Regions from separate parts of the Streptomyces sp. NPDC088261 genome, predicted to be linked through region 1. Evidence: riboswitches for the same ligand, from Rfam matches in the RefSeq annotation. Region 1 holds a riboswitch; each other region holds the start of a gene.
What was found. A riboswitch is a leader RNA that binds a small molecule or an ion and turns the genes downstream of it on or off. The one in region 1 is predicted to bind cyclic di-AMP.
Positions count from the first base shown of each region.

Region 2: linked by a shared signal. The riboswitch ahead of ACIODU_RS03855 (M23 family metallopeptidase) and the one ahead of ACIODU_RS04065 (peptidoglycan DD-metalloendopeptidase family protein) in region 1 are both predicted to bind cyclic di-AMP.
Region 3: linked by a shared signal. The riboswitch ahead of ACIODU_RS28685 (transglycosylase family protein) and the one ahead of ACIODU_RS04065 (peptidoglycan DD-metalloendopeptidase family protein) in region 1 are both predicted to bind cyclic di-AMP.

Region 1 is NZ_JBIURL010000002.1:24,332-33,643, forward strand. Features, by position in the region: gene shc (squalene--hopene cyclase) at 1-382, shown strand, start outside; gene ACIODU_RS04035 (1-hydroxy-2-methyl-2-butenyl 4-diphosphate reductase) at 382-1,014, shown strand; gene hpnH (adenosyl-hopene transferase HpnH) at 1,020-2,039, shown strand; gene ACIODU_RS04045 (aspartate aminotransferase family protein) at 2,125-3,510, shown strand; gene ACIODU_RS04050 (helix-turn-helix domain-containing protein) at 3,656-4,231, shown strand; gene ACIODU_RS04055 (DUF6126 family protein) at 4,279-4,401, shown strand; gene ACIODU_RS04060 (tyrosine-protein phosphatase) at 4,423-5,235, opposite strand; cyclic di-AMP (ydaO/yuaA leader) riboswitch at 5,610-5,771, shown strand; gene ACIODU_RS04065 (peptidoglycan DD-metalloendopeptidase family protein) at 5,776-6,690, shown strand; gene ACIODU_RS04070 (STM4011 family radical SAM protein) at 6,784-7,641, opposite strand; gene ACIODU_RS04075 (STM4012 family radical SAM protein) at 7,650-9,068, opposite strand; gene ACIODU_RS04080 (STM4013/SEN3800 family hydrolase) at 9,065-9,312, opposite strand, start outside.
Region 2 is NZ_JBIURL010000001.1:886,028-895,339, reverse strand. Features, by position in the region: gene ACIODU_RS03860 (aldo/keto reductase) at 1-457, opposite strand, end outside; gene ACIODU_RS03855 (M23 family metallopeptidase) at 547-1,605, opposite strand; cyclic di-AMP (ydaO/yuaA leader) riboswitch at 1,617-1,770, opposite strand; gene ACIODU_RS03850 (PP2C family protein-serine/threonine phosphatase) at 2,035-3,171, opposite strand; tRNA gene ACIODU_RS03845 (tRNA-Met) at 3,744-3,817, opposite strand; gene ACIODU_RS03840 (hypothetical protein) at 3,913-4,125, opposite strand; gene ACIODU_RS03835 (HAD family hydrolase) at 4,212-4,865, shown strand; gene ACIODU_RS03830 (hypothetical protein) at 4,979-5,191, opposite strand; gene ACIODU_RS03825 (LLM class flavin-dependent oxidoreductase) at 5,470-6,324, opposite strand; gene ACIODU_RS03820 (RimK family alpha-L-glutamate ligase) at 6,599-7,489, shown strand; gene ACIODU_RS03815 (RimK family alpha-L-glutamate ligase) at 7,500-8,303, shown strand; gene ACIODU_RS03810 (hypothetical protein) at 8,453-9,034, opposite strand; gene ACIODU_RS03805 (hypothetical protein) at 9,085-9,312, opposite strand, start outside.
Region 3 is NZ_JBIURL010000019.1:10,030-19,341, forward strand. Features, by position in the region: gene ACIODU_RS28650 (hypothetical protein) at 1-135, shown strand, start outside; gene ACIODU_RS28655 (protein kinase) at 132-1,661, shown strand; gene ACIODU_RS28660 (GtrA family protein) at 1,661-2,080, shown strand; gene ACIODU_RS28665 (SurA N-terminal domain-containing protein) at 2,180-2,836, shown strand; gene ACIODU_RS28670 (nucleoside triphosphate pyrophosphohydrolase) at 2,977-3,984, shown strand; gene ACIODU_RS28675 (cytochrome P450) at 4,080-5,321, shown strand; gene ACIODU_RS28680 (transglycosylase family protein) at 5,503-6,504, shown strand; cyclic di-AMP (ydaO/yuaA leader) riboswitch at 6,826-7,021, shown strand; gene ACIODU_RS28685 (transglycosylase family protein) at 7,026-7,727, shown strand; gene eno (phosphopyruvate hydratase) at 8,020-9,306, shown strand.

The DNA.
Region 1 (9,312 bases):
CGCGATCCGCCGGGCGGTCCGCTGGCTCGAATCCGTGCAGAACGACGACGGAGGCTGGGGCGAGGACCTGCGCTCGTACCGCGAGGAGAAGTGGATCGGGCACGGTGTCTCCACCGCCTCCCAGACCGCGTGGGCGCTGCTGGCGCTCCTCGCGGCCGGCGGCCGGGAGAGCACGGCCGTCGAGCGGGGCGTCGCCTGGCTCGCCGAGACCCAGCGCGAGGACGGGTCCTGGGACGAGCCGTACTTCACCGGCACCGGCTTCCCGTGGGACTTCTCCATCAACTACCACCTCTACCGGCAGGTCTTCCCGCTCACGGCCCTCGGCCGGTACGTCAACGGCGAGCCCCTGGCCAGCGGCGCGATCAGCCGCAAGGGGAGCTGATGGACGAGCCCTTCGGCCTGCTGATCGCCTGCGCCCTGGGCATCGAGCGGTTCGCGCTGCGCACCGGCGGGCGCGCCGACGCGGCCGGTCCCGTGACCGTCCTGCGGACGGGCATGGGACCCAAGAACGCCGAGCACGCGGTGGCACGCGCGCTCGGCGAGGCCAGGCACAGGGACGCGGCCGTCATCGCGTCCGGCTTCTGTGCCGGCCTCGCTCCCGGGATGAACCCCGGGGATTTGATCGTCGCCGACGAGACCCGGGGAGCCGGCGGCTCCACGCCCTGCACGGCCACCGGGCTGCTCGTCGAGGCGCTGACACGCGCAGTACCGGGACACGCGGTCCACACCGGACCGCTGACCGGCTCCGATCATGTGGTGCGCGGCGAGGAGCGGGTCGCGCTGCGTACCACCGGGGCGGTCGCGGTGGACATGGAGTCCGCCACGACACTCCGTACCGCTCTGCGTGCCGGACCCCGTCCGGTTGCCGCCGTCCGGGTGGTCGTGGACGCCCCGGAGCACGAGCTCGTCCGGATCGGCACGGTGCGCGGTGGAATATCGGCTTTCCGTGTTCTCCGTGCCGTCCTTCCAGCTTTTTATGAATGGCACCGTTCTTTGCTGCTCCCCAGGAGGTGAGCTAGATGGCCATGCCGCTTCGCCAGACCATCAGGGTCGGGACTTATCTGGCTGAACAGAAGCTCAGAAAGCGGGAGAAGTTCCCGCTCATCGTGGAGCTCGAACCACTGTTCGCCTGCAATCTGGCCTGTGAGGGCTGCGGCAAGATCCAGCACCCGGCCGGCGTGCTCAAGCAGCGGATGCCCGTTGCCCAGGCGGTCGGCGCGGTGCTGGAGTCAGGGGCGCCGATGGTCTCCATCGCCGGCGGCGAGCCGCTGATGCACCCACAGATCGACGAGATCGTCCGGCAGCTGGTGGCCAAGAAGAAGTACGTCTTCCTGTGCACCAACGCGATGCTGATGCGCAAGAAGCTCGACAAGTTCACCCCGTCGCCGTACTTCGCGTTCGCCGTGCACATCGACGGGCTGCGGGAGCGGCACGACGAGTCCGTCGCGAAGGAGGGGGTGTTCGACGAGGCGGTGGCGGCCATCAAGGCGGCCAAGGCGGCCGGTTTCCGGGTGACCACCAACTCGACCTTCTTCAACACCGACACCCCGCAGACCATCATCGAGGTGCTGAACTACCTCAATGACGACCTGAAGGTGGACGAGATGATGATCTCGCCCGCCTACGCCTACGAGAAGGCCCCCGACCAGGAGCACTTCCTGGGTGTCGAACAGACGCGGGAGCTGTTCAAGAAGGCGTTCTCCGGCGGCAACCGCAGGCGCTGGCGCCTCAACCACTCGCCGCTCTTCCTGGACTTCCTCGAAGGCAAGGCCGACTTCCCCTGCACGGCCTGGGCCATCCCGAACTACTCCCTCTTCGGCTGGCAGCGCCCCTGCTACCTGATGAGCGACGGGTACGTCCCGACGTACCGGCAGCTCATCGAGGAGACCGACTGGGAGAAGTACGGGCGCGGCAAGGACCCCCGGTGCGCCAACTGCATGGCGCACTGCGGCTACGAGCCGACGGCCGTCCTCGCCACCATGGGCTCCCTCAAGGAGTCCCTGCGGGCGGTCCGCGAGACGGTCGGCGGAACGCGCTGACGCAGGCTCCTACCCCCGCCGCCGCCGGCCCGTCCGGCGGCGGCGGGGGCTCGGGCGGCCCGTCGACGCGGAAGGGGAACACCGGATGACCAAAGACTTCGACCTGGCACGGCTGCTCGCGGAGCGCGGCGCCGAGCGGTACGACCTGCACACCAAGCACCTCAACCACCAACTCCCGCGCATGCTCCACACCATCGGCTTCGACCGCGTCTACGAACGGGCCGAGGGCGCCTACTTCTGGGACGCGGACGGCAACGACTACCTGGACATGCTCGCCGGGTTCGGCGTGATGGGGCTCGGGCGCCACCACCCCGTCGTACGGAAGGCGCTGCACGACGTCCTCGACGCCTCGCTCGCCGACCTCACCCGCTTCGACTGCCAGCCGCTGCCCGGGCTGCTCGCGGAGAAGCTGCTGGCCCACAGCCCGCACCTGGACCGGGTGTTCTTCGGCAACAGCGGTACGGAAGCCGTCGAGACGGCGCTGAAGTTCGCGCGGTACGCCACCGGCCGCCCCAGGATCCTCTACTGCTCCCACGCCTTCCACGGGCTGACCACCGGCTCGCTGTCCGTCAACGGCGAGGACGGCTTCCGGGACGGCTTCGCGCCGCTGCTGCCCGACACGGCGATCGAGATGGGCGACCTCGACGCGCTGGAGCGCGAGCTGAAGCGCGGCGACGTCGCCGGGTTCGTGGTCGAACCGATCCAGGGCAAGGGGGTGTACGCGGCACCGCCCGGCTTCCTGCGCGGGGCCCAGGAGCTGCTGCGCCGTCACAAGAGCCTGCTCATCGTGGACGAGGTGCAGACCGGCCTCGGCAGGACCGGTGACTTCTACGCGTACCAACACGAGGACGGCGTCGAGCCCGACCTCATCTGTGTGGCCAAGGCGCTGTCCGGCGGCTATGTGCCCGTCGGCGCGACCGTCGGCCGGGACTGGATCTTCAAGAAGGTCTACTCGTCGATGGACCGGGTGCTGGTCCACTCGGCGAGCTTCGGCTCCAACGCGCAGGCGATGGCGGCGGGCCTGGCCGTCCTGTCGGTGATCGAGGACGAGCAGGTCGTCGCCAACGCGCGGGTCACCGGCGACCTGCTCAGGACCCGGCTGGCGGCGCTCGTGGACCGCTACGAACTGCTGCACGACGTGCGCGGGCGCGGGCTGATGATCGGGATCGAGTTCGGCCGGCCCAGCTCGATCAAGCTGCGGGGGCGCTGGACCATGCTCCAGGCCGCCCGCAAGGGGCTCTTCGCCCAGATGGTCGTCGTACCGCTGCTCCAGAAGCACCGGATCCTCACCCAGGTCTCCGGCGACCACCTGGAAGTGATCAAGCTGATTCCGCCCCTGACGATCGGCGAGCGGGAGGTCGAGCGCTTCGTGGACGCCTTCACGGCCGTGATGGACGACGCGCACGGCGGCGGCGGGCTGATGTGGGACTTCGGCCGGACGCTGGTGAAGCAGGCCGTCGCGAACCGGTAGCGGGCGGCTGGGTTCGGGGCGATTTTGCCTCGGAGGCAAAAAAGTTGCCTCCGAGGCACGTCCCTGGCGCAATAGAGGCATGAACACGCCTGAGGGCGCGGCTTCGGGCCGGTCCGACGAGCTGCCGAACGCCACGCCGGACATCATGCCCGACGCCGTACCGGAAACACTCCCCGACGTCGCCCCGCGCCTGCGCGAGCTGCGCCGCGACCGCCGGCTCACGCTGGAGACCGTCGCCGCGCGGGCGGGCCTGTCACCCGCCCACCTCTCCCGGCTGGAGACCGGCCGCCGCCAGCCCTCGTTGCCGATGCTGCTGGCGCTGGCCCGCATCTACGGCACGACGGTGGCCGACCTGCTCGGCGAGGCGCCCGCCGAGCGCGATCCCGTCGTCCGCGCGGGACGCCAGGAGCCGGTCGAGGCCGACGGCTGGACGTACCACCGCGCGGGCGGCTCGGGCCGGGCCATGCAGCCGCTGCGAGTCGTGGTGCCGTACGGGGCGCAGGGCGATCTCGTACGCGTGCACCCGGGGGAGGAGTGGCTCTACGTGCTCCGCGGGCGCCTGCGGCTCGGCCTCGGCGACGCGGTGCACGTCCTCGGCCCCGGGGACAGCGCGCACTTCGACTCGCTGACCCCGCACCGGCTCGCCGCGGCCGACCCCGGCGGGACCGAGCTGCTGTTCGTCCACACCCTGCTCCAGAGCCCCGCCGCCGATCTCCACTGACGGCTTCGCCGAGCGTCACCGACGGCCTTCGAGAAAGGTTCGGCACCATGCCGGAGAACAAGAAGAACCGCACTCTGCCCCGGGGGCTGGTCATCCGCCTCTTCGCCTACCTGATCGCCGGCCACCTCTTCGCGGGCTTCCTCTACCTGCTGTTCAGCGTCGGCTCCTAGGGCGCCGCTCCCGCGCGCGTCCTAGGACGCGTCCAGCAGGCCCTCCCGCAGCCGTTCACGGGTCTCCGGGGCCAGCCCGAGGCCCTCGGAGAGGTAGCGGTCGGTCGAGCCCCAGGTGGCCGTGATCGTGTCGAAGGCCGCTTCGAGGTACGCGGCGCGCGCGTCGAAGAGCGGACCGAGCAGCTCCATCACCTCCGCCGACCTCCCGGCGGGTGAGGTGTCGCTGCGGCGCACCTGGTAGCGGCGGCTCGGCTCGTTCGACTTGAGGTAGTCCTCCTCGATCGCGTCCCGCTCCACCCCGACCGCGAGCAGCGACACCGCGACGGACAGGCCGGCGCGGTCCTTGCCGGCCGCGCAGTGCATCAGCGCGGGGACGTTGTTGTCGGCGAGCGCGTGCAGGACCCTGCTGTGCTCGGCGGTGCGGTCCCTGATGATCGCGCGGTACGAACCGATCATCCGGGCCACCGCCTTCCCGTCCGCGAGCAGCGAGCGCAGCTGGTCGAGGTCGCCGTCCCGGACCATCCGCCAGAACTCGGCGCCGTCCGCCGGGTCCGTGAGCGGGATGTTCACGTTCCGTACGCCGGGCAGCTCGATGTCCTCCCCGTCCAGGCGCACGTCGGCCGCGTTGCGGAAGTCGAAGACCGTGTGCAGGCCCAGCGACGCCAGGTGGGCGGCGTCCGCCGGGGTGGCCGACGCGAGGTGCCCGCTGCGGTAGAGCCGCCCGTACCTGACCCTCCTGCCGTCCGTGGTCGGCAGCCCGCCCACGTCGCGGAAGTTGCGTACCCCGGTCAGCTCCGGCTCGACCGGCGGTACGTGCGGCAGATTCTGGGTCACGGGCTGCTCCTCCGTGTCTGCCGTCGGCGCGGCTCGCCGACGATGTCGAGTGCGACCCTACGACATGGGTCATTGGGTAATTGGCGGCATCTGTCCGTATTGGGGCATTGCGCATAACCTGCCCCGATCGAGGGGGAGATGGTCCTCGGCTCGTGAGCAGGATCATATCCGTGACGGTGCGTGGCGGTGACGGAAAACGGAATTGCGCCGTCAGAAGGAAAGCGAAGATCGCATATCCACGCAGGGTGACCGGAAAGGCCGGAAGATATCGGAGCGTGCACGAATGCGAGGTACCGGTGGCTTGTACCGGCCCTCCGCGTCGGCTTACGTTCACCCTCAATCCGAGCGGAACGCCTAATCCTGCCGCCGCCCGGAATTCGCACCCACCGACCATCCACGCGTGGCAGGAGCGGGGGACCCAGGTAGTACGCCGTTCCGTTTCCGCGGGCGGCTTGGGGTGAAGTCGCGCGGCAACCGCGACCGGGCATCTCCAGCCCGAACCCGACAGCTCACCTCGTAGGCGCCGGAGAGGAATTCGCCATGCCCGGCAAGGGTAAGCACCGCCGTCCCAAGAGCAACCCGATCACCCGCGGATTCGTCCTGGCCGGAACGGGCGGAGCCGCAGTCGTGCTTCCGCTCATCGGCGCCACCGGGGCGCACGCCGCACCGGCCGCCGCCGGATCCGTCACCGCGGCCCCCGCGTCCGCCGTCCACGCCGCTCCCGCGTCCGTGACGCGGGCCGCCGCCGCGAAGACCGCCGCCACCTACCGCGTGGTCTCCGGCGACTCCCTGTCGAAGATCGCCAAGAAGAAGAAGGTCGCGGGCGGCTGGAAGAAGCTGTACGCGGACAACCGGCGCGTCATCGGCTCCGACCCGTCGCTGATCCACCCCGGCCAGAAGCTGACCCTCGGCGCCAAGGCCCCCGCGGCCGACCGCGCCAAGGCCCCCACCACGGCCTCCCGCTCCGCCGAGCGCACCGCGCTCAAGAAGGCCGCGCCGGTGAAGAAGGCGGCGCCCGTGAAGAAGGCGGCCCCGGCCGTGAAGGCGTCCGCCTTCACGCTGCCGGTCTCCGGCATCGCCATCGGCACGCCGTACCACGCCTCGGGCAGCAACTGGTCGAGCGGCTACCACACCGGCGTGGACTTCCTGGCGCCCTCGGGCACCGTCGTGAAGGCCGTCGGCGCGGGCACCGTCGTGACCGCCGGTGACGGCGGCTCGTACGGCAACCAGGTCGTCGTCCGGCACGCGGACGGCATGTACTCGCAGTACGCGCACCTGTCCTCGATCACCGTCTCCGCCGGACAGACCGTCAGTGAGGGCCAGCAGCTGGGGCTCTCCGGCGCCACCGGCAACGTGACCGGCCCGCACCTGCACTTCGAGATCCGTACCGGCCCCGACTACGGCTCCGACGTCGACCCGCTGGCCTTCCTGCGCCAGCAGGGCGTCGTCATCTGATCCCTTCCGGGCTCACTTCGGCCCCGCTCCGGTGATTCCCTTTCACCGGGCGGGGCCATTCCCGTTCGAGCCGAACTCGACCGATGGCATGTCTCACCCCGCGTCAATGCCGCCGGCCGGGACGCGCTCCAGCACCCCGCCCGCGAACACGTCGTACAACGGCAGTGTCTCCAGGTGCACATAGCCGATGTGACAGTCGCACACGGCCAGCGGACAGCCCCGGGGGCCCAGGGCCGCGCGGTACGAACCGTCGTACAGGTTGCCCAGCTCGGCGCGGACGAAGTGGCAGCGCCGTACCGTACCGTCGCCGTCCACGGAGATCACCGACTCGCCCGTGCGGCAGGGCAGGCCGGCCGAGCGGTGTGGATGGCGGCTGTACGGGAACAGCGGGTCCAGGTCCGTCCACCGGACGGCCTCGTCGTCGCCGTACGTGTGCCCCTCGGCCGCGTTGATCCACAAGTAGACGTGCTCCGGCAGCTCCGCGCGGAGCCTCCGCGCGTGCTCCAGGTGCTCGGACAGGCCGACCACGCCGACGCTGAACCGCACCCCGCGGGCCGCCAGGTCGTGGCACTTGGCGAGGAAACGGTCGTACGGCGTCTGTCCCGGGTGGTACGTGCACCACAGGGCGAGCGTCTCCGGATCGGCGTCCGCCAGCCAGTCGGTGCGGCAGCTCAGGTTCGTCTGGACGGCGACCCGGCGGATGTGCGGCAGATGCGACAGCTCGGTGAGCGTGCGCCGGTACCAGGACCGGACCAGGCTCTCGCCCCAGGGGGTGAAGAGCACCGACAGCCGGTCGTCCGTGGGCTCGGAGGCCCAGGCGGCGAACCGGGCGAGAGCGGTCCGGTCGGCGCGCAGCTGCTCCCGGCTGTCCCGCCGCTTGGCGAACGGGCAGTACGGGCAGTCGTAGTCGCAGGACGCGAGCGGGCCGCGGTAGAGGATTGTCAGGTCCATCGCGGGGCTCATTTCAGCGTGTACGCGGCCATGGCGGCCCGTACGGCGGGGGAGAAGAGCGCGGGGCCCAGGGCGTCGGAGTGCGCGAGACCCTCGGGGGAGAGCCGCAGCAGACCGGGGCCGGTACTCGCGTCGAGCCAGCCGTACGCCTCGAACCGGGCCAGCTCGGCCGGGAAGTCGTCGGCGGGGCCGCTGCCGAACCGCGCGCGGTAGTCGGCCGTCTCCATGCCCTGGGCCTGGAGGAGGGACTGGAGCAGGTGGCGGCGGCGGGCCTCGTCGCCGTCGCCGTCCATGCGGTGGCCCACCAGGGCGCGGGAGAAGTCCTTGGTCTCCGTGTAGGTGTCGATGAGGGTCCGGATCTCGCGCATCTCGACCGCGTAGTCGAAGGAGTAATGCAGCCGCGAGGTGTACGAACGGGCGCCGCACCCCAGGCCGATCATGCCGTCCGTCTGGCAGGCGTGGTCGTCGGGCCCCTGCGCGGGGGCTCCCGGGCGGCGGAACATCCGCATCGACACCTGCTCGTACCCCTCGGCGAGGAGATGGTCACGGCCCTGCCGGTAGAGGCGCAGCCGCCGCTCGTCCCACGCGTCGTCGCTCTCCTCGCTGCCGTCCCCGCCCGTCCTGCCGAGGCCGGTGAGGGGGCGTACGTACAGCGGGTAGAGGTACAGCTCCTCGGGGCGCCAGGCGAGCGCGGCGTCGAGGGAGTGGCGCCAGGACCGCTCGGTCTGGCCGTCGATGCCGTAGATCAGGTCGATGTTGAGGACGGGGATCCGGGCGTCGCGGATCAGGCCGAGCGCCGCCTCGACCTCGGCGCGGCGCTGCGGCCGTACCGCCGCCTTCGCCTCCGCGTCGACGAAGCTCTGCACGCCGATGCTCAGCCGGGTGGCGCCCCGGTCGGCGAGGACGGCGAGCCGGTCGGCGGTGGCCGTCGACGGGGACGTCTCGACCGAGAGGGGAACGGCCCGCAGATCGGCGCCGGTCCGCTTCTCGGCGATGTCGCACAGCCGCTCCAGCTCGCCCGCGTCGAGGAAGGTGGGGGTGCCACCGCCGAACGCGGCGGCGGCGAACCTCAGCGGCTCGCTGTCGCCGAGCGCGTCCCGTACGGCGACCGCCTGGCGGTCCAGCGCGTCCAGGTAACGGGTGGTCAGGTCACCGGGCGCGCCGATCCGGGTGAAGAGGTTGCAGAAGCCGCACCGCACCTCGCAGAACGGGATGTGGAGATAGAGGGAGAGCGCGTCCTTGCGTTCGCCCGCCCACTCGTCGGCCAGCGCGGGGCGGTCGGGCAGCTCGCGGTACGCCGTCTTGTGCGGGTAGGCGTAGACGTAGCTCTCGTACGGGCGGGGGCGGGGGCGGTGCCGGTCGGACGGCTGGCGCTGGTGCTGGTGGGGCGGTCGGTGCGGGTGGGGCGGTATGGGCTGATCGGTCATGAGAGGGCCCCCGGTTCCAGGAAGAAATGGGCGTACGGCACGGTCCAGACGCTGTCGTGGCCCAGCCGGTGTCCGGTCCAGCCGTCGTCGCCGTACGCCGTGCCGTGGTCGGAACAGACGATCGTGAAGCACCGGCGGCGGCTGCTCGCGGCGGCGAAGAGCCGCCCGATGTGCCGGTCGACGTATTCGAGGGCGGCCGCGTGGGTGGCGCGCGAGTCGCCCGCCTCGTGGGTGGCGCCGGGCA
Region 2 (9,312 bases), on a different contig from region 1:
CTATCGCCCGGACCTTGCCGTCCTTCACCAGCTGGTCCAGCGCGGTGATGATCTCCTCGACCGGCACCTCGGGGTCGTCGAAGTGCGTGTAGTAGAGGTCGATGTAGTCCGTACGCAGCCGGCGCAGCGACTCCTCGGCCGCCCCCTTGATCGTGGCCGCCCGCAGGCCCTTGAACCGGGGGTGGGAGCCGACCTTGGTCGCGACGACCACCTCGGAGCGGTTGCCGCGCGCGGCGATCCAGTTCCCGAGGACGGTCTCCGACTCGCCGCCCTCGTGGCCCGGGGCCCAGGAGGAGTACGTGTCGGCGGTGTCCACGAAGTTGCCGCCGACGGCGGCGTATCCGTCCAGGACGGCGAAGGATTCGGCCTCGTCGGAGGTCCAGCCGAAGACGTTGCCGCCGAGGGAGAGGGGGAAGACCCGGAGGTCGGAGGAGCCGAGGGTACGGAGATCTGTCATGAACTGCCCCAACGACGCGGGGGCCGGACGCTATTCCGGCCCCCGTCATTCCGGCCCCCCGTCAACAACGCTGCGGGTTGAGGCCCTTGCTACGGGTTGAGGCCCTTGCTCTGGAGCCAGCCCATCGGGTCGATGTCCGTGCCGCCCGGGGCGTGGACCTCCAGGTGCAGGTGCGGGCCCGTCACGTTGCCGGTCGCGCCGACGCGGCCGATGACCTCGCCCGTGGAGACCTTCTGGCCGGCGGTAACGGTCATCGAGGACTGGTGGCAGAACCACAGTTCCGTACCGTCGTCCAGCTCCAGCACCGTCCGGTAGCCGTACGAGCCCGACCAGCCGGCCGACTGGACCGTGCCGCTGTGGACCGCCTTGATCGGCGTACCGGTCGGGGCCGCGAAGTCCAGCCCGGTGTGGTAGCCGGAGGACCACATGGAGCCGGCCTGGCCGAAGGTGGAGGTGATCGTGTACGAGACGACGGGGAGGGTGTAGCTCTCGGCCAGCTTGGCCAGGCGCTCCTTCTCGGCCTTGGCGGCCGCCTTGGCCTTGGCCTCGGCCTCCGCCTTGTCCTTCGCGGCCTGGATCTTCTTCTCGGCCTCGGTCTGGCGCTTCGCCGCGTCCGCCGCGGCCTTCTCGGCCGCCGCCGCCTGCTCGGCCGCCTTGGCCGTGGCGTCGGCCTCGGCCTGCTGCGACTCGGCCTGCTGGAGGATCCGGGCGCGCAGCGCCTCGCCGGCGTCGGTGGCGCCCGACTGGAAGTCCGCGGTGGTCATGCCCGCCGTGGTCAGCGGGTCCGTGGCGAGGGCGCTCGGCTTGGCCTCTTCCGTACCCAGGGAACCCACGCCCGGCAACGACTTGGCCGCGGGAAGGTTGTCCGTGATGGCATCGGGCAGGGATATGGAGACGGCGGGCTTGTCCTGCGCGGTGGCGATGCCGCCCGCACCGACGGCGGCGAGGACGCCGACGCCGAGGACCGTGGAACTGCGGGCGAGGCCGCGCTGCTTGGCGACGCGGTGCCTGCCTCGTACGGGGGGAAGCAGGGAGTCCTCGGTGGGATTCCACTCGCCCCAGGTCCGGTCCGCTTCGGCGCCGAAGGCGGGCGGTTCGAAGGTTTCGGTTTCGAAGGGGGCTTCGAGGGCAGGCTTGTTGGACGCCACGGGGGCGCGCTCCTTTCCTTCCTTCTCGCCTACCGGGTTAGCTGACGGGTTCGGAGCAGGAAGGTCTCCTACGGGTGCTCTCGCGGCACAAGGCAGCAAGAAGCTCCCGATTCACCCCAATTGGTGGTTCCCCGGTTCCCTCGCGGGATTCGGCGCGTGCGGCACGGCGCCGTCCTTACGACGGCTGGGACGACCGCGCTGCGTTATCGAACGTTAATAGAGACATGGGCTTTATTCCAAGCTGTTCCGGATGATCGTTAACGAATCCGCAACGGACGTACCGGGACACATCGAGGCGCAAGCGGGCGAGTTGCTCGTCTCCGGTGGCCACCCGGGGGGTCAGAGGTTTCTGACGGCCGGTCAGACGTTGTGCGGAGCGGTACGCGGCGATCACGGAGCGTCCCGAAGACGGCGCGGACGAAGGGATGCCTAGGGCACGACCGGCATCGTCCTGCGCCGTTCCGGCTGCCCCTGGACGGGCCGGCTGACCGCCAGCAGCGCCATGTCGTCCGTGTTGCCGCCGCCCGTGTGCACGCGTACGTCCCCGATGAGCGCGTCCAGCATCTCGTCGGGCCCCGGGAAGATCCGGCCGGACAGCCGCTCCCGCGCGTCGTAGAAGACGCCCAGCGCGTTGCGCGCCTCGGACAGGCCGTCCGTGTAGAAGAGCAGGGTCGCCCCCGGCGGGAACGGCTCCTCGTCCGCGCGGTCCGGCCACGCGCCCAGTTCGCTCATCCCGAGCGGCAGCGCGTGGTCGCCGGGCGCCAGCATCACCACCGCGCCGTCCGCGTGGGTCAGCAGCGGCTCGGGGTGGCCGCGGTTGACCAGCCGTACCACCGCCTCGCCGTTCGGGATCTCGGCGAGTACGGCGGTGGTGAAGCCCTCGAAGACGTCGACCCCGTCCCGCCGCGTCCCCTCCCGTCTGAGGGCACGCTCCAGCCGCTGCGCGACCCCCTCCAGCGACCCCTCCTGTTCGGCCGCCTCCCGGAACGCCCCGATGACCACCGCCACCGTCTCGACCGCCTCCAGGCCCTTCCCCCGTACGTCCCCGACCACCAGACGCACCCCGTACGGCGTGTCCTGGACGGCGAACAGGTCCCCGCCGATGAACGCCCCCTCCTGCGCCGCCTCGTACCGCGCCGCGATGTGCAGTCCGCCGATCCGGTCGGCGGGTCTGGGCAGCACGGCGCGCTGGGCCGTCTCGGCGATGATGCGGGCGGACGCGAGGCGCTCGCCGCTCAGGCGCACGACCCGGTTGATGCCGAGCGCGAGGACGGAGACGGTGAGGACCGTCAGCAGCTCGGTGATGGCGTCGGCGCTGCCGACCGTACCGTCGACGAGGCGCAGGACCAGTTCGGTGCAGAGGGCGGCGACGCCGGTGAGCAGGGTGCCCAGCGGGGTGAAGAACGGGGCCGCGACCAGGGGCGCGGAGCAGAAGAAGGGCGACGCGGTGAAGCGGGTGGGGGTCGCCGAGTCGAAGATCACTCCGACGACGATCACCAGCGCGGGCAGGTAGCGGACGACCCTGCGTCCGATACGGCCGGGCTCGGCGGTCACGCCCCGGTCGATGAAGCCGCCGTCCGGGATCCGGCCGCCGGTGGCCGCGACCGGGGTGCTGCCGGTACCGCCGGAGGGGTCGAAGCCGCCTTCGAAGCGGGTGCCGAAGCTGCCGGCGGGGCCGGTGGCGGGACCACCGGTGGCGGGGCCGGGCGGCCGGGGCGTACCGGTGGCGGGGCGCGTACCGCCCGAGCCGGAGCCCGCGCCACCGCTGCCCTTCCCCGGCCTTCTCAGCCCCGGTTTCCTCAGCTTCCCCACCTGTGGTCTCCTGCCCGGTCCGGCTTCGGCCGCGGACGGTACCGCGCTCGTCTCAGGCTGGTCGCCGCCGCGCCGGGCGGCGAGTCGCCATCGACCGAGTGGGCTACGGCCCGATCGCTCCACCTCTGCCCCTTCACCGTACGCGGCGGCCCGCGCGGAGGCGTCACCGCGCGCGGGAACGCGGGGAGCGGGACGCCGGGAGCGGGGACGCCGAGAGCGGGGACGCCGAGAGCGGGGACGCCGGGAGCGTCGGACGCCGGGAGCGCGGAGGCCCCGAACGCCGAAGGCCCGGATCCACCGGGATCCGGGCCTTCGGTCCTACTGAGTAGCGGGGGCAGGATTTGAACCTACGACCTCTGGGTTATGAGCCCAGCGAGCTACCGAGCTGCTCCACCCCGCGTCGGTAAACCTGACTCTACGCCATCCAGACCAAGATCATTCCCATTTACGGGTGCCCCGGGCCGCCGGGCCCCGCCTCCCCCTGCCGAACTGGCCCTACGCCGCTTCCACCACATCGGCCCGCACGGCGGCGGCCCATTCCACGAGAAGCCGCTGGTAGCGCTCCTGCTCGGCGGCCGACAGCGCGCCGCCGGCGCGCGTCCAGAGGGCGCGGATCTCCACATTGACGACGGCGGCGGAACGCACGGGAGCGCCGGCGGGGGTGCCGGTACCGGAGGACGCGGACGAGTCGAACGATGAAGCGGACATGGAGGTAAGGCTACGGGGGGCCACTGACAATCGGCAGAGCGTGTCCCCCTGACCGCCACCCGTCAGCCCCTAGGGTGGCACCGGTGATTGAAACCATCGTGTTCGACGTCGGCGAGACCCTCGTACGCGACGACCGGCAGTGGGCCTCCTGGGCCGACTGGCTCGGCGTCCCCCGGCACACGATCTCCGCCCTGGTCGGTGTCGTGACGGCGCAGAACAGGGACGGCGACGACGCCCTGCGGCTGATCAAACCCGGCATGGACATCGGCGAGGCGTACCGCGCCAGGGAGAGCGCGGGACGCGGCGAACACCTCGACGAGTCGGACCTCTACCCGGACGTACGGCCCGCTCTGGCCTCGTTACGGGCGCTCGGCGTCCGGGTCGTCCTGGCCGGGAACCAGACCGTACGGGCCCTGGAGCTGCTGCGCCGCCTAGACCTCCCGACCGACCTCGTCACCGGTTCGGGCGACTGGGAGGTCGCCAAACCGACCCGGGAGTTCTTCGCCCGGGTCGTGGACGCGGCCCAGGCACCGCCCGAGCGGACGCTGTACGTGGGGGACCATCCCGCGTACGACCTGTTCCCCGCCCAGCTCGCCGGCCTGCGCACGGCCCATCTGCGGCGCGGCCCGTGGGGCTACCGGTGGGCGGACGACCCGGAGGTGGTCGCGGCGGCGGACTGGCGGGTCGACAACCTGACGCAGCTGACGCCGATCGTGCGGGCGGCGCGCGAGAAGGGGTGAGGGGAGAGGGACGGGCTCACGCCCACGAGGGACGGGCCGCCTCGGCTCACGCCCGCGAGGGACGGGTCACCTCGGACGGGTCACCTCGGACGGGTCGCCCCGGACGGGCCGCCTCACCCCGCCGCGTACTCGTGCGCCTGACCGCCCTGCCACTCCACCCAGGTGGGATCGTCGAGGAGATCCCACGCGTCGGGCAGGCCGGCCAGGCGCAGGAACTCGACCAGGTGGTCGTCCGAGTGGGCGAGCCCCATGATGCGCCCGCGGACGGTGACCCGACGGCCGCCTGTCCCGGACGCCCGGTGTACGACGATCGGTATGTCATTCATACGGCCAAGAGTGCGACGATCTCGCCCCGACCGCAGCATCTGGGGCCCACTTCTTTGCCGGCCCGGCCCCCCGCCCCGGACAAACCCACCCCGACCGCCACTCCCGGCCGCCATTCCCGGCCGCTACTCCCGACCGTTCACCGACCGCTCACCGAGCGCCGCCCACCCGCCGCCCACCGGGCGCCCCGTCGGCGCCCACCCGCCGGCGGAGGCGGGGGCACAGGCGGGGCGCCAGCCGACGAGGCCGGCCCAGGGCGACCCCCCTTCGCGGACACGCCCTAGAGGACGATGTCGGCCAGGCGCGCCACTTCATCCAGGTCATCACTGGTCGGATTGAGAATGAGTTCGTCGGCGCCGAGGTCCTCGAAGGCCCGCACCACCTCCTTGATCGCCGCGGCCCCTCCCCGCACGGTGGAGGCCAGGAGTTCGGCGGCCTCGGGACCGGCCGTCGTGTAGTAGTCACGGACGCTGTGCGTGCCCGCCTCCGCGTCCGCGACGGCGAAGTAGGCGATGGCGACCAGGTACGGCGACCCCTGGCGGCCGGCCTGCCGCCAGGCCGCGCGTACCCCGTCGAAAGCCGGACCGATCATGGCGGGCGGCAGCGAAGCGCCGATGTACCCCTGACCGGACCGGGCGGCGCGCGCGAAGGACGCCGGTACGCCGCCGCCGAAGAGCAGCGGCACCTCACGGGTGCCCGCCGGCACCAGCGGGTTGTCACAGCCGTCCGGCACCTCGCCGCGCCAGACGCTCTTGTACGTCTCGACGTCCCGGTCGAGCCGCTTGCCGGTGCCGCGCGCGCCGAGACCGTCGACGACGAAGTCGTCCGGGCGCCCCCCGAGGCCCAGCCCGAGGGTGAGCCGGCCGCCCGAGACGCCGTCGATGCTCGCCGCCTCCTTCGCCAGCAGGACCGGGGGCCACACCGGGCCGAGCAGGAGGGTGCTGAGGAGACCGATACGGCGCGTGGCCCCTGCGGCGACGGCCAGCGCCACCGTGTCCATCACCCCCGGGTAGGCGATCCGGCCGACGCTGCCCAGCGTCGAGAACCCGGCCTCCTCGGCCCGCCGGGCCCACTCGGGGATGACGGTGGATCGCACGTCACGGGTCTGGTTCGGGAGTCCGATACCGATTTTCACGAACTGCGCTCCTTGCGGTCGACGGGCGTCCGGACGACATCCGGCTCAGGCCGATTGTCCGGCGGGCGACCCCTCACCGCCTCGACGCCTCGCCTTCCCCGAGGAGGATTCCTCCCGCGTTCCCCGGGCCCACCGAACCTCCCCGACCACCCTCCGCGGCGGGGCTGGTGCGTGGGCGGGGAACCGCGAGGCGGATCATGACCTCTGTAGTGTCACAGCGTTTTCGGCCACGATGCTCGGTCGTCTCGGTCGTCCGGGGTTACGGGGAAGCTCGATGAGACTCTGCTTTCTGGTGGAGGAGCAGTACCGCTACGACGGCATGCCCGTCGAGGTGATCGCCCAACTCGTCGCGTGGGGGCACCGGGTGGACGTCCTGCGTCCCGGGAGCGCGCTGCTGCCGCTGTCCGACGTCGTACGGGCGGGCAGTCACGACGCCTGGGTGCTGAAAACGGTCTCGGGTGGTCCCGGCCTGTCGCTGCTGGAGGCGGCGGCCCGCGCCGGCCTGACAACGGTCAACGACGCGAGGGCGATACGGGGGGTCAGGGACAAGGCGGTGGCGGCGGCGATCGGCCACGACCGGGGCCTTCCGCTGCCGATGACGTACGCGGCGTCGCACCCGGACGCGTTCGCCGACATCCCTTCCTCCGCCTACCCGTTGGTGGTCAAGCCGGCCGACGGGAGTTCGGGCCGGGCGGTACGGCTGGTGGCGTCGCCGGAGCGGATGGCCGAGATACGGGGGGAGTTGGCCGCCGAGGGCATGCTGATAGCGCAGCCGTACGTACCGAACTCGGGAACGGACCTCAAGGTGTACTGCGTCGGGGGCGAGTTGTACGCCACCGAGCGCGACTCCCCGCTCCACCCGGACCGCGCGACCCGGGAGCGGCGCGTGCCGCTCTCCTCGGAAGTGGCCGGAATCGTCACCGAGGTCGGGGCGGTGTACGGACTGGACCTGTACGGCGTGGACGTCCTCCTGGGCCCGGACGGCCCGGTGGTGGTCGACGTGAACGACTTCCCCAGCTTCCGCCAGGTGCCGGACGCGGCGGCGAGGGTGGGCAGGGCGATCCTGAACCTGGCGCGCGGGGGAAGCGAGTCCGTACCCCCGCCTCTCCCGGCCCTCCCACCGCACCAGACTCCGGTCCCCGCGGTGGCGGGGGACGGCAGATGAGCGACCGCCGATGAGAATCTGCTTTCTGACCCCCCGCCCGGACCACCCCCTGCTGGCGGCAACGGAAACCCTCCTCGAACCGACCCACAAGGTGACGCACCAGAACCCGGCAGATCCCCGTCCCCCGCACCCCACCACGCCCCTGGCGGACGTCTACCTGCTGAAGTCCAGAACGCCCCGGGCGCTGGCCCTGGCGCGCTCGTTCGAGGAACGCGGCGCGAGGGTGCTCAACTCGGCGGCGGCGACGGAACTGTGCCAGGACCGCACGGCGATGGCGGACCTGGCCCTGCGGGCGGGCCTCCCCTTCGCCCGGACCCACACCCCGGGCACCCTGACCGACCTGACGTCCCGGCCGACGCTCGCCCTCCCCTTCCCCCTGATGGTGAAGAGCCGCCACAGCCGCCGGGAGGACCTGGTGACCAGGGCGGACACCCCCACCCAGCTCCGGGCCCTGGCGACCCGGTGGCCGGAAGAACCCGTGGTGATCCAGCAGTTCACCCCGAACAGCGGCTGGGACCACAAACTCTGGGTGATAGCCGACCAGATCTTCGCCACCCACCGCCGCTCAGAACTGGCCACCACCCCCACGCCCCCTCCTCCACCCCCGCTGACCCCCACCACGCTCCCCCCGGCCTGGCTCACCCTGGTCCGTACGGTCGGCAAGGTCTTCGCCCTGGAGGTCTACGGAGTAGACCTGATCACCACCCCCACGGGCACCCCGCTGATCGTGGACATCAACGCGTTCCCCGGCATAAGAAACCAACCGGGCGCCCCAGAGGCCCTGGCGGCCCTGGCGACGGGACGCGCGCGCTGAGTCGGCCGTGTCCGCACGTCCGCTCACGCGGCCTCAGCGCCCGGCTTGCATCAACCGGTCGGCGAACGTCGTCAGGTTCTGGGGTGCGAGGTGGCCGACGGCCGCCACCATGCGGTCCCATCGCGCTGCGTTAACCCCGGAGAAGATACTCAGGCGATCGCTCGGGCCAGCCACGCCGGTGCCACGACTCGGCCCAGGTGTGCAGACGGTCGCGGTAGCCGTCCAGTTCGGCTTCGGTGTTCCATGGAGACCCGCGCCGCGCGGTCCAGGGCGAGGCGGAGCTGCTCGTCACCGCCGTACGCGGTGGCCATGGGTTCTTCCTCGCCGATCAGCGCGTACAGCTGACGCTGGACGACCTCGCAGAACGCCGCACGGTCGTTCTGCCGTGCCAGCCGAGCGGTGATGAAGAAGGACACGATGTCGATGTCCGGCGGTGGGTGCAGGACGAAGTGGGCCATCAGGGCGGACTTCCCCGCCCAGGCCGGAGCGAGCCACCGCCAGTAGGAGAGGGCGGGATCCTCGGATCCCGGGATGTCCTCCGCCGCGCAGAAGGCGGCCATGTCCTCCAACTCGTCGCCGCGGTCGGCGAATGCAGCGGCGGAGATGGCCTCGACCTGCAACAGATAACCCGAACGGGGAACCTTCGGAGGGCTCAACGTGACATCGCCCATCACTCCGCTGTTCGCCAGCGCGAGCAGACCCGAAGCATCCGCCCGACCGGTGCGCGCCACTCGCAACCGTTCTACCCCCGCCACCCGTCCTGCCCCACGGTTTTGGTCGACTACCGCTGTTCGTACCCTGTGTTGGCCGATCCGCCGTCGGCCCGCGCTTCACCGGTCCCCTCGACCGTCACCGTGCCGGGAGGGACCGACGTGATGGCTCCGCTGTTCGCCCTCCCGCCCCCGGTCGCGCTCGCCGTCCCCGTGTTCGACACCCGGATCGAGGACCCGCCGGGTCCGGCGAGGGCCGCCCACACGCTGACCCCGAGCGCGGCCACGGTCACCAGCGC
Region 3 (9,312 bases), on a different contig from region 1:
GACGGGCACGGCACGGGCGGCCCCCGCGCCACCGACCACCCCCGCACCGACCACCCCCGTATCGACCAGGTGCGCGCCGAGCTGGACGAGTTGAGCGACTTCCTGCGCAAGGGCAAGGGCCAGGAAGGCCGGTGAACGGGCGGGTCATCGCGGACCGTTACGAGCTGTCGACGGTCATAGGCCAGGGCGGCATGGGCCAGGTGTGGACCGCGTACGACCAGCGGCTCGACCGCCGCGTCGCCGTCAAGCTCCTGCGCCCCGACCGGATGACCGCCGCCAGCGGCGCCGACGAGATGCGCCGCCGCTTCGTCCGCGAGTGCCGGGTCACCGCCCAGGTCGACCACCCCGGCCTGGTCACCGTCCACGACGCGGGCAGCGACAACGACGACCTGTACCTCGTCATGCAGTACGTGGAGGGCGCGGACCTCGCCGACCACCTCGCCGAGCACGACCCGTACCCCTGGCCCTGGGCCGTCTCCGTCGCCGCGCAGCTCTGCTCCGTCCTCGGCGCCGTCCACGCGGTGCCCATCGTCCACCGCGACCTCAAGCCGCGGAACGTGATGGTGCGGCCCGACGGTACGGTCACGGTCCTCGACCTCGGGGTCGCCTCCGTCCTCGACACCGACACCACCCGCCTCACCCACACCGGTTCGCCCATCGGCAGCCCCGCGTACATGGCGCCCGAACAGGCGATGGGCGGCGCCGTCGGCCCGTACACCGACCTCTACGCCCTCGGCGTGCTCCTCCACGAACTCCTCAGCGGGAACGTGCCGTTCGCGGGCTCCACCGTCCTCGGGGTCCTGCACCGCCATCTGTACGAGGCGCCCGTGCCGATCCGCCGGCTGCGGGCCGAGGTGCCCGAGCAACTGGAGCGCGTCGTCCTGCGGTTGCTCGCCAAGGACCCGCAACACCGGCCCGCCGGCGCCCAGGAGGTGTACGAACACCTCGTCCCGCTCCTGCCCGCCCGGGGCGGCCCCACGGGCCCGCTCGACCCGACCCGCCCCTTCCTGCGCCCGCACGCCCCCTGGCCGGACCGCGCCACGACCGTGCCGTCCCCGCCGGTGACGCAGCAGGCGCCCGTCCCGGCCGAACGGCCGGACGTGGCAGCGGCGGTGGACGAGGTCAAGCGGCTGCTGGGGGAGGGCAGCATCACGCAGGCCGTGGACATCCTCGGCGGCATCCTGCCCGCCGCCGCGGCGGAGCACGGCGAGTACTCCCCGGTGGTCCGCATCCTGCGCAAGCAGTACGCGTCGACCCTGCTGGACGACGGCCAGTACCGGCGCGCCCTCCCGGAGCTGCGCCGCCTCGCCGACGACCGGACGGCCGAGGCGGGGGCAGGCGACCCGCAGGCGCTCCAGTTCCGGTACGAGGCCGCGCAGTGCCTCGAACAGCTCGGCGAGACCGCCGCCGCGCTCGCGGAGTACCGTGCGCTGGTGCCGTACTACGAGAGCATGCGGCAGCCGGGCGGCGACGCGGGCCGGGCCTTCGAGATCCGCCACCGCATCGGGCACCTGCTGCTCGCGGTGGGCGACCACGCGGCGGCGCGGCAGCAGTTGCGGAGCCTGCTGTGGGACACGGAGCGGGCGTACGGCCCGTACCACCCGCTCCCCGCCGAACTGCGGCGCGCGCTCGAACACCAGCAGCAGTTCCGGGGCGCGTGATGACGCTCCGCGGCCAGCTGATCAGGTTCGCCCTGGTCGGAGTGGTCAACACCGGGACGTACTACGCCCTCTACCTGGTCCTGCTGACCCGGCTGCCGTATGTCGCCGCGCATGTGATCGCGTTCACACTCTCGATGGTCGGCTCGTTCTTCCTCAACAGCCGCTTCACCTACCGGACCCGCCCGACCTGGCGCAAGTTCGTGCTCTTCCCCCTCACCAACGCCGCGAACTTCGTGATCACCACCAGCGGTGTCTACCTGCTGGTGGACGTGCTGCGCCTCAGCAGCCGTTACGCCCCGCTGGGCGCCGCGGGCGCGGCCGTACCGATCACTTTTGTGGTCTCCCGCGCGATCATGCTCCGCCCCGACCGGGACCCGGAACCGACTTCTCCGGCGGGGCGCACCCCAATCTCCCGGTGAATCGTTGGTCGAACCAGTGGCCCCTGCCACGCGGACTGCCTAACATCGATCACTGCAAGGCCTTGTGCATCGCCGCACAATCACGCCGGGAGGCTCCCTTTGCACCGCCGCCGTCGCACCGCGCTCTCCTTCTCCGTCGCGCTCCTCGCCGCGGCTCCCCTGCTCACCGCCTGCGGCAGCGACGCCCATCCCGGGGCCGCGGCGGTGGTCGGCGGGCAGCGGATCGAGGTGTCCACCCTCCAGGGAGCGGTACGGGACGTCCGTACCGCCCAGGAGGCGTCGCCCGAGTCGGCCGAACTCATCAAGAACACCGGCAGGCTCAGCCAGATCAAGCTGAACGGCATGATCTTCGACCGCGTCCTCCAGCGGGCGGCGGACGACGCCGGCGTGACGGTGAGCCGCAAGGAGGTCCAGGCGGCCCGGCAGCAGGCGGTCGCGCAGTCCGGCGGCGAGAAGCAGTTCCTCGCGCTGGCGCTCCAGCAGGGCGCGGTCACCCCGGACCAGCTCGACGACGCGATCCGCCGTGACGTCCTGCTGACGAAGGTCGGCGCGGCGCTGGGCGCGGACTCGATGACCCCGCAGGGCCAGCAGAAGCTGGTGGCGGGCCTGGCGGCGACGTCCAAGAAGCTGAGCATCGACGTGAACCCGCGCTACGGCAGCTGGGACAACGGCAAGGTCCAGCTGGGCGACGCGAAGACCCCGTGGATCACCCAGGTGACCAAAGAGGCCCCGCAGGAACAGCCGACGGACGCGTAGATCAAGCGCGTCCGGCCGCATATCAAGCCCGTCCGGCGTTTGAGGACACCCATCCACCGGGCCGCCACATCCAGCCCGTCCGGCGATTGAGGACAAGCCCGCCGGGCGGGCCCCGCACGCTCCGGAGGTAGGTTCAAGGGGTGACCCAAGAACCTCCCGCCCCCCACGACCCGGCCACCCCCGGCCGCATCGTTCTGCTCACCGCCAGCCACCGTGTCGCCCCCGGCCTCCTCTCCTGGCCCGCCTGGCAGACCCTGCACGCCGCCGACCGCGTCCTCTGCGCGGACCCCGCGCACCCGCAGCTCCCGTACCTCCGCGAGGCCGGCGTCACCGTGGAGCACACCGCGCCCACCGCCCACGAGCTGGTCGAGGAGTGCGCCGGCGGCCGTACCGTCGTCGTCCTCCCCACCGCCGACGGCGACGGCACGGACGCCGTCCTCACCGACGGCCTCGCCCGCCTGGCCGGCTCCGGCCGCGTCCAGATGCCGGACCTGGAACTGCTCCCCGGCTCGTACGACCTCCCCGGCGCCCGGCTCCTCGACCTCGTCCAGGTCATGGACCGCATCCGCGCCGAGTGCCCGTGGTCCTCGGTCCAGACGCACCAGGGCCTCGCCAAGTACGGCATCGAGGAGGCGTACGAACTGGTCGAGGCGATCGAGGACGGCGACGGCGACGAGCTGCGCGAGGAGCTGGGGGACGTCCTGCTCCAGGTGGTCTTCCACGCCCGCATCGCCCAGGACGGCCTGGACGACGACATCGAGCCGTTCTCCATCGACGACGTCGCCGGCACGCTCGTGGACAAGCTCATCCACCGCCACCCCCACGTCTTCGGCGACGAGACCGCCGAGACCCCCGAGGACGTCAAGGCGCACTGGCTGCGGACCAAGGCGATCGAGAAGCAGCGCGATTCGGTCACGGACGGCGTCCCGCTGGGCCAGCCCGGGCTCGCCCTGGCGGCGAAGCTCGCGGGCCGGGTCCGTACGGCGGGACTGGACGTACCGCCCCCGGCGGGCGACGGCATCGGCTACCGACTCCTCGCCCTGGCCATGGAGGCGGAGCGCGCCGGCACCGACCCGGAAACGGCCCTGCGCGCCGCCGCGCGCGCGTACCGGGACGCGATCCGCGCCGCGGAGGGCCTCGCGAAGTAGCTCGTACCGACAGCCCCGTACCGCCAGCCCGCACCGAGAGCCCGTACCTACCGCCCGAACCGACAGCCCGAACCAGCCACGATTACTGTCAAGGCATGTCCACCCCCGACGCGCCCGAGCTCTTCACCTGGGAGTTCGCCACCGACCCCTACCCCGCCTACGCCTGGCTGCGCGAGCACGCGCCTGTCCACCGGACCGAGCTGCCCAGCGGCGTGGAGGCCTGGCTCGTCACGCGGTACGCCGACGCCAAGCGGGCGCTCGCCGACCCCCGGCTCTCCAAGAACCCCGTCCACCACGCCGGGTCGGCGCACGCCAAGGGCAGGACGGGGATCCCGGGGGAGCGCAACGCCGAGCTGATGACCCACCTGCTGAACATCGACCCGCCGGACCACACCCGGCTGCGGCGGCTCGTGTCCAAGGCGTTCACCCCCCGCCGCGTGGCTCAATTCGCACCACGCGTGCAGGAGTTGACGGACCGCCTCATCGACGGCTTCGCGGCGGAGGGCGAGGCGGACCTCATCCACGACTTCGCCTTCCCCCTCCCCATCTACGCGATCTGCGACCTGCTCGGGGTGCCGCGCGAGGACCAGGACGACTTCCGCGACTGGGCCGGGATGATGATCCGCCACGGCGGCGGCCCGCGCGGCGGCGTCGCGCGGTCGGTCAAGAAGATGCGGAGCTATCTCGCCGAACTCATCCACCGTAAGAGGGAGAACCCCGGCGACGACCTGATCACCGACCTGATCCGGTCGAGCGACCAGGGCGAGCACCTCACCGAGAACGAGGCCGCCGCGATGGCCTTCATCCTCCTCTTCGCCGGGTTCGAGACGACCGTCAACCTCATCGGGAACGGCATGTACGCGTTGCTGCGCCACCCTGAGCAGCGCGCGCTGCTCCAGGCGTCGCTCGACGCGGGCGAGAGCGGCCTGCTGGCGACCGGCGTCGAGGAACTGCTGCGGTACGACGGGCCGGTGGAGCTGGCGACCTGGCGGTACGCCACCGAGCCGCTGACGCTCGGCGGACAGGCGGTCGCGACCGGCGATCCGGTCCTCGTCGTCCTCGCGGCGGCCGACCGGGACCCCGCGCGGTTCGAGGACCCGGACCGGCTGGATCTCGCACGGCGTGACAATCAGCATCTCGGTTACGGACACGGCATCCACTACTGCGTCGGCGCGCCGCTCGCCCGCCTGGAGGGACAGGCCGCGCTCGGCACGCTGCTGACGCGCCTGCCCGACGTGCGACTTGCGGGAGATCCGGCCGATTTGCGGTGGCGGGGCGGGCTCATCATGCGGGGATTGCGCACACTTCCGGTGCAGTTCACGCCTTTGCCCAGCTGATTGACCGCCATGAAATAACTGACGGACCGTCAGGAATGTGACTTTCACGTGATCTCCCCTGCATCGACTTGTGACAAGCGTTCGAGTCCGGCTACCTTCACCGACAGCTCAGCAGCCACACGCTGTAGTCGATTTCACGTGTGACGCTCCCTGCGTCGTACGGCACACGGAAGGCAACCGCATGTCCGCGAACGGCCGACACCGTCGCCCCCGCCAGGCGCCCGCTCTGATCGTCGCGGCGGGGGTGACCGGCTCCGCGATCGCGATCCCCCTCCTCGGCGCCACCTCCGCCAGCGCGGCGGACGCCTCCACCTGGGACCGCGTCGCCGACTGCGAGAGCGGGGGCGCGTGGAGCGCGGACCTCGGCAACGGTTTCTTCGGCGGACTCCAGATCGCCCAGGAGACCTGGGACGACTTCGGCGGCGGCGACTACGCGACCCGCCCCGACCTCGCCAGCCGCTCGCAGCAGATCGCGGTCGCCGAGAAGGTCCTCGACGCGCAGGGCCCGTCGGCCTGGGCCAGCTGCGCGCCCGTCGCCGGACTCCTGAAGGACACCGCGGAGCCGCTGGTCGACCCCGGGGCGGCCCCCGGGACGGTCGAGGAGTCCGCGAGCCCCGAGGCGTCCACCGGCGGCGCGGCGGACACGGACCGGGCGGAAGGCTCCGACACCACCCCCAGCACCCCCGACAGCACCCCCTCCGCCGGCACCACCCCCTCCGGCAGCGCGAAGAGCGCGGGCGGCGAACGGGACAGCGGTGACGGTACGGAGAGCGGCGCCACGGACGCGGGCACCCTGAGCCCGTCCCGCTCGGCCACCCCCTCCTCCCGGGCCACCACGGACACCGTCAAGGGCAAGCACCGCGGCGGCGCGGCCCCCGAGGACCCGGCGACCCCCGGCGCGACCGGCCTCACGCCGGACAACTCGGGCGAAGAGCGTGAATCCGGGCGTCACGCCTCCCGGGGTGACGGACTGACACGTGACGCGGAAGGCGTGACGGCGGATGCCGCCGGCGCCGCCGACGGCGAATACGTCGTCCGTCCCGGTGACTGCCTGTGGCGTATCGCGGACGAGAACGGCGTCGAGGGCGGCTGGTCCGCGCTCTACGAGGCGAACAAGGACGCGCTCGGCTCCGACCCCGACCTCATCCTCCCTGGCCAGACCGTCGATCTCGGCGTGAAGTAGGAGCAGTTGACGGGCCGCCCCCGGCCGGCCCGCGGCCCGCCCCCGGTCCGTTTCCGGGGGCGGTTGGAGGCCCTATGTCCACTTCTGCGCAAGTGAGACAAGGGTCTCTTTGTCTCAACAGAGGACCTTTGGCCCCCAGGTGGCACGGTTTCGGCCCTCACCTGCGAAAACACAGAAGGCACACAGGGGAGTTCGGGCGATTTTTCCCGGATCGGGTTCTTTGAACATCAGGGGCACCTGTGTCTACGGTCTGAACCGCTCGCACCGCGGGCCCCGTCGACCGTCACGCCGAATCCTGCCGTCGGTCGGGGGGAGTAGTCGTCGCGTCAAGCGCCGAAGGCAGGAGCGGGGGACCCACAGGTTAGGTGCCGGCCCCGGCCGTCGAGAGACGGCCGACGACCGGCTCGGGGTGAAGCCGCGTACAGCGAGGGCCGGGAGGCCCCCACTGGCACGCGGCCGGGCAACTCACTTGGCCCGAACCCGACAGCTGACCTCGCAGGCGTCGGTGAGGAGATAGCTTCATGCTGCGTTCCAAGGCCAAGCACCGCCGTCCGTCCAAGGCCGTCCGCTACGCCACGCTCGCCGGGGTGACCGGTGCCGCCGTCGCGGTCCCGCTGCTCGGCGCCACGTCCGCCTCCGCCGCGACCACCGCCGAGTGGGACCAGGTCGCCGCGTGCGAGTCCGGCGGCAACTGGTCCATCAACACCGGCAACGGCTTCTCCGGCGGGCTCCAGTTCACCCCGTCCACCTGGGCCGCGTACGGCGGCACCGCCTACGCGCCCAACGCCTACCAGGCCTCCAAGTCGCAGCAGATAGCCGTCGCCGAGAAGGTCCTCGCGGGCCAGGGCAAGGGCGCGTGGCCGAGCTGTGGTGTGGGCCTCTCCGGCGCCTCGAACGACTCCGCCCCGGCCGCCCCGTCGCAGCCGGCGGAGCAGCCCGCCGCGCAGCCGCGGCAGTCGGCGCCGCGGCAGTCCACTCCGCAGCAGTCCGCCCCGTCGACGTCGACGCGGAGCACCGAGCAGCCGGCCTCGCGCGGTACGAGCCGTCCCACCACGATCAAGAAGGGTGACGGCGAGTACAAGGTCAAGTCCGGCGACACCCTGTCGAAGATCGCCGCCGGTCACCACGTCAAGGGTGGCTGGAAGAAGCTGTTCGACCTGAACAAGGACATCGTCGCCGACGCGGACGTGATCTTCCCGGGCCAGCAGCTCCACCTGAGCTGACCCACCCCCCCCGGGGCCATCCGTCCCCCTTTGTGGCCCCACCCCCGGACCACCCCGGCCCCGCGCGTTCTTCCCCCGTACGCGCGCGGGCCGGGGTTTCCCCGTTCCGGCCGCCCGGGTGTCGTACGGCCGGAACAGCCGGCCGCGGGCCGTTCGCCCCCGTGTCATCAGGATGACGTCTTCATTTCGTCCCAGCGGGCGGGCACCGGCCTGCCGGAGGGCCGGGGCCGGTTAGGCTCGTGTCGCGCGGCCGAGCGGCCCCGCACCCAAAGCGTCACATCCCATGAAGGAGATGCTCGTGCCGTCCATCGACGTCGTCGTAGCCCGGGAAATCCTCGACTCCCGAGGCAACCCCACGGTCGAGGTCGAGGTCGGCCTCGACGACGGCAGCACCGGCCGTGCTGCTGTCCCCTCCGGTGCCTCCACCGGTGCGTTCGAGGCCCTTGAACTCCGCGACGGTGACCCCAACCGTTACCAGGGCAAGGGTGTCGAGAAGGCCGTCCTCGCCGTCATCGAGCAGATCGGCCCGGAGCTGGTCGGGTACGACGCCACCGAGCAGCGCCTCATCGACCAGGCGATGTTCGACCTGGACGCCACCCCGGACAAGTCGTCGCTCGGCGCCAACGCCATCCTCGGCGTCTCCCTCGCCGTCGCGCACGCCGCCTCCGAGGCGTCCGACCTGCCGCTCTTCCGCTACCTCGGCGGCCCGAACGCGCACCTGCTGCCCGTTCCGATGATGAACATCCTGAACGGCGGGTCGCACGCCGACTCGAACGTGGACATCCAGGAGTTCATGATCGCCCCGATCGGCGCGGAGTCCTTCTCCGAGGCCCTGCGCTGGGGCGCCGAGGTCTACCACACGCTCAAGCGCGTCCTGAAGGACAAGGGCCTGTCGACCGGCCTCGGCGACGAGGGCGGCTTCGCCCCGAACCTGGACTCCAACCGCGCCGCGCTCGACCTCATCCTCGAAGCGATCAAGGAAGCCGGTTACGCGCCGGGCCGCGACATCGCGCTCGCGCTCGACGTCGCCGCGTCCGAGTTCTACAAGGACGGAAAGTACGAGTTCGAGGGCAAGTCCCGCTCGGCCGCCGAGCTGACCGAGTACTACGAGGAGCTGGTCGCCTCCTACCCGCTGGTCTCCATCGAGGACCCGCTGTACGAGGACGACTGGGCCGGCTGGAAGGTCCTCACCGACAAGCTGGGCTCCAAGGTCCAGATCGTCGGCGACGACCTCTTCGTCACCAACCCCGAGCGCCTCGCCCGCGGCATCGAGGAGGGCTCCGCGAACGCCCTGCTCGTCAAGGTCAACCAGATCGGCTCGCTCACCGAGACGCTGGACGCCGTCGAGCTGGCCCAGCGCAGCGGCTTCAAGTGCATGATGTCCCACCGCTCCGGCGAGACCGAGGACGTCACCATCGCCGACCTCGCCGTCGCCACCAACTGCGGCCAGATCAAGACCGGCGCGCCCGCCCGCTCGGAGCGCGTGGCCAAGTACAACCAGCTGCTGCGCATCGAGGAGATCCTCGACGACGCCGCGGTGTACGCGGGCCGCAGCGCGTTCCCCCGCTTCAAGGGCTGACCCCGC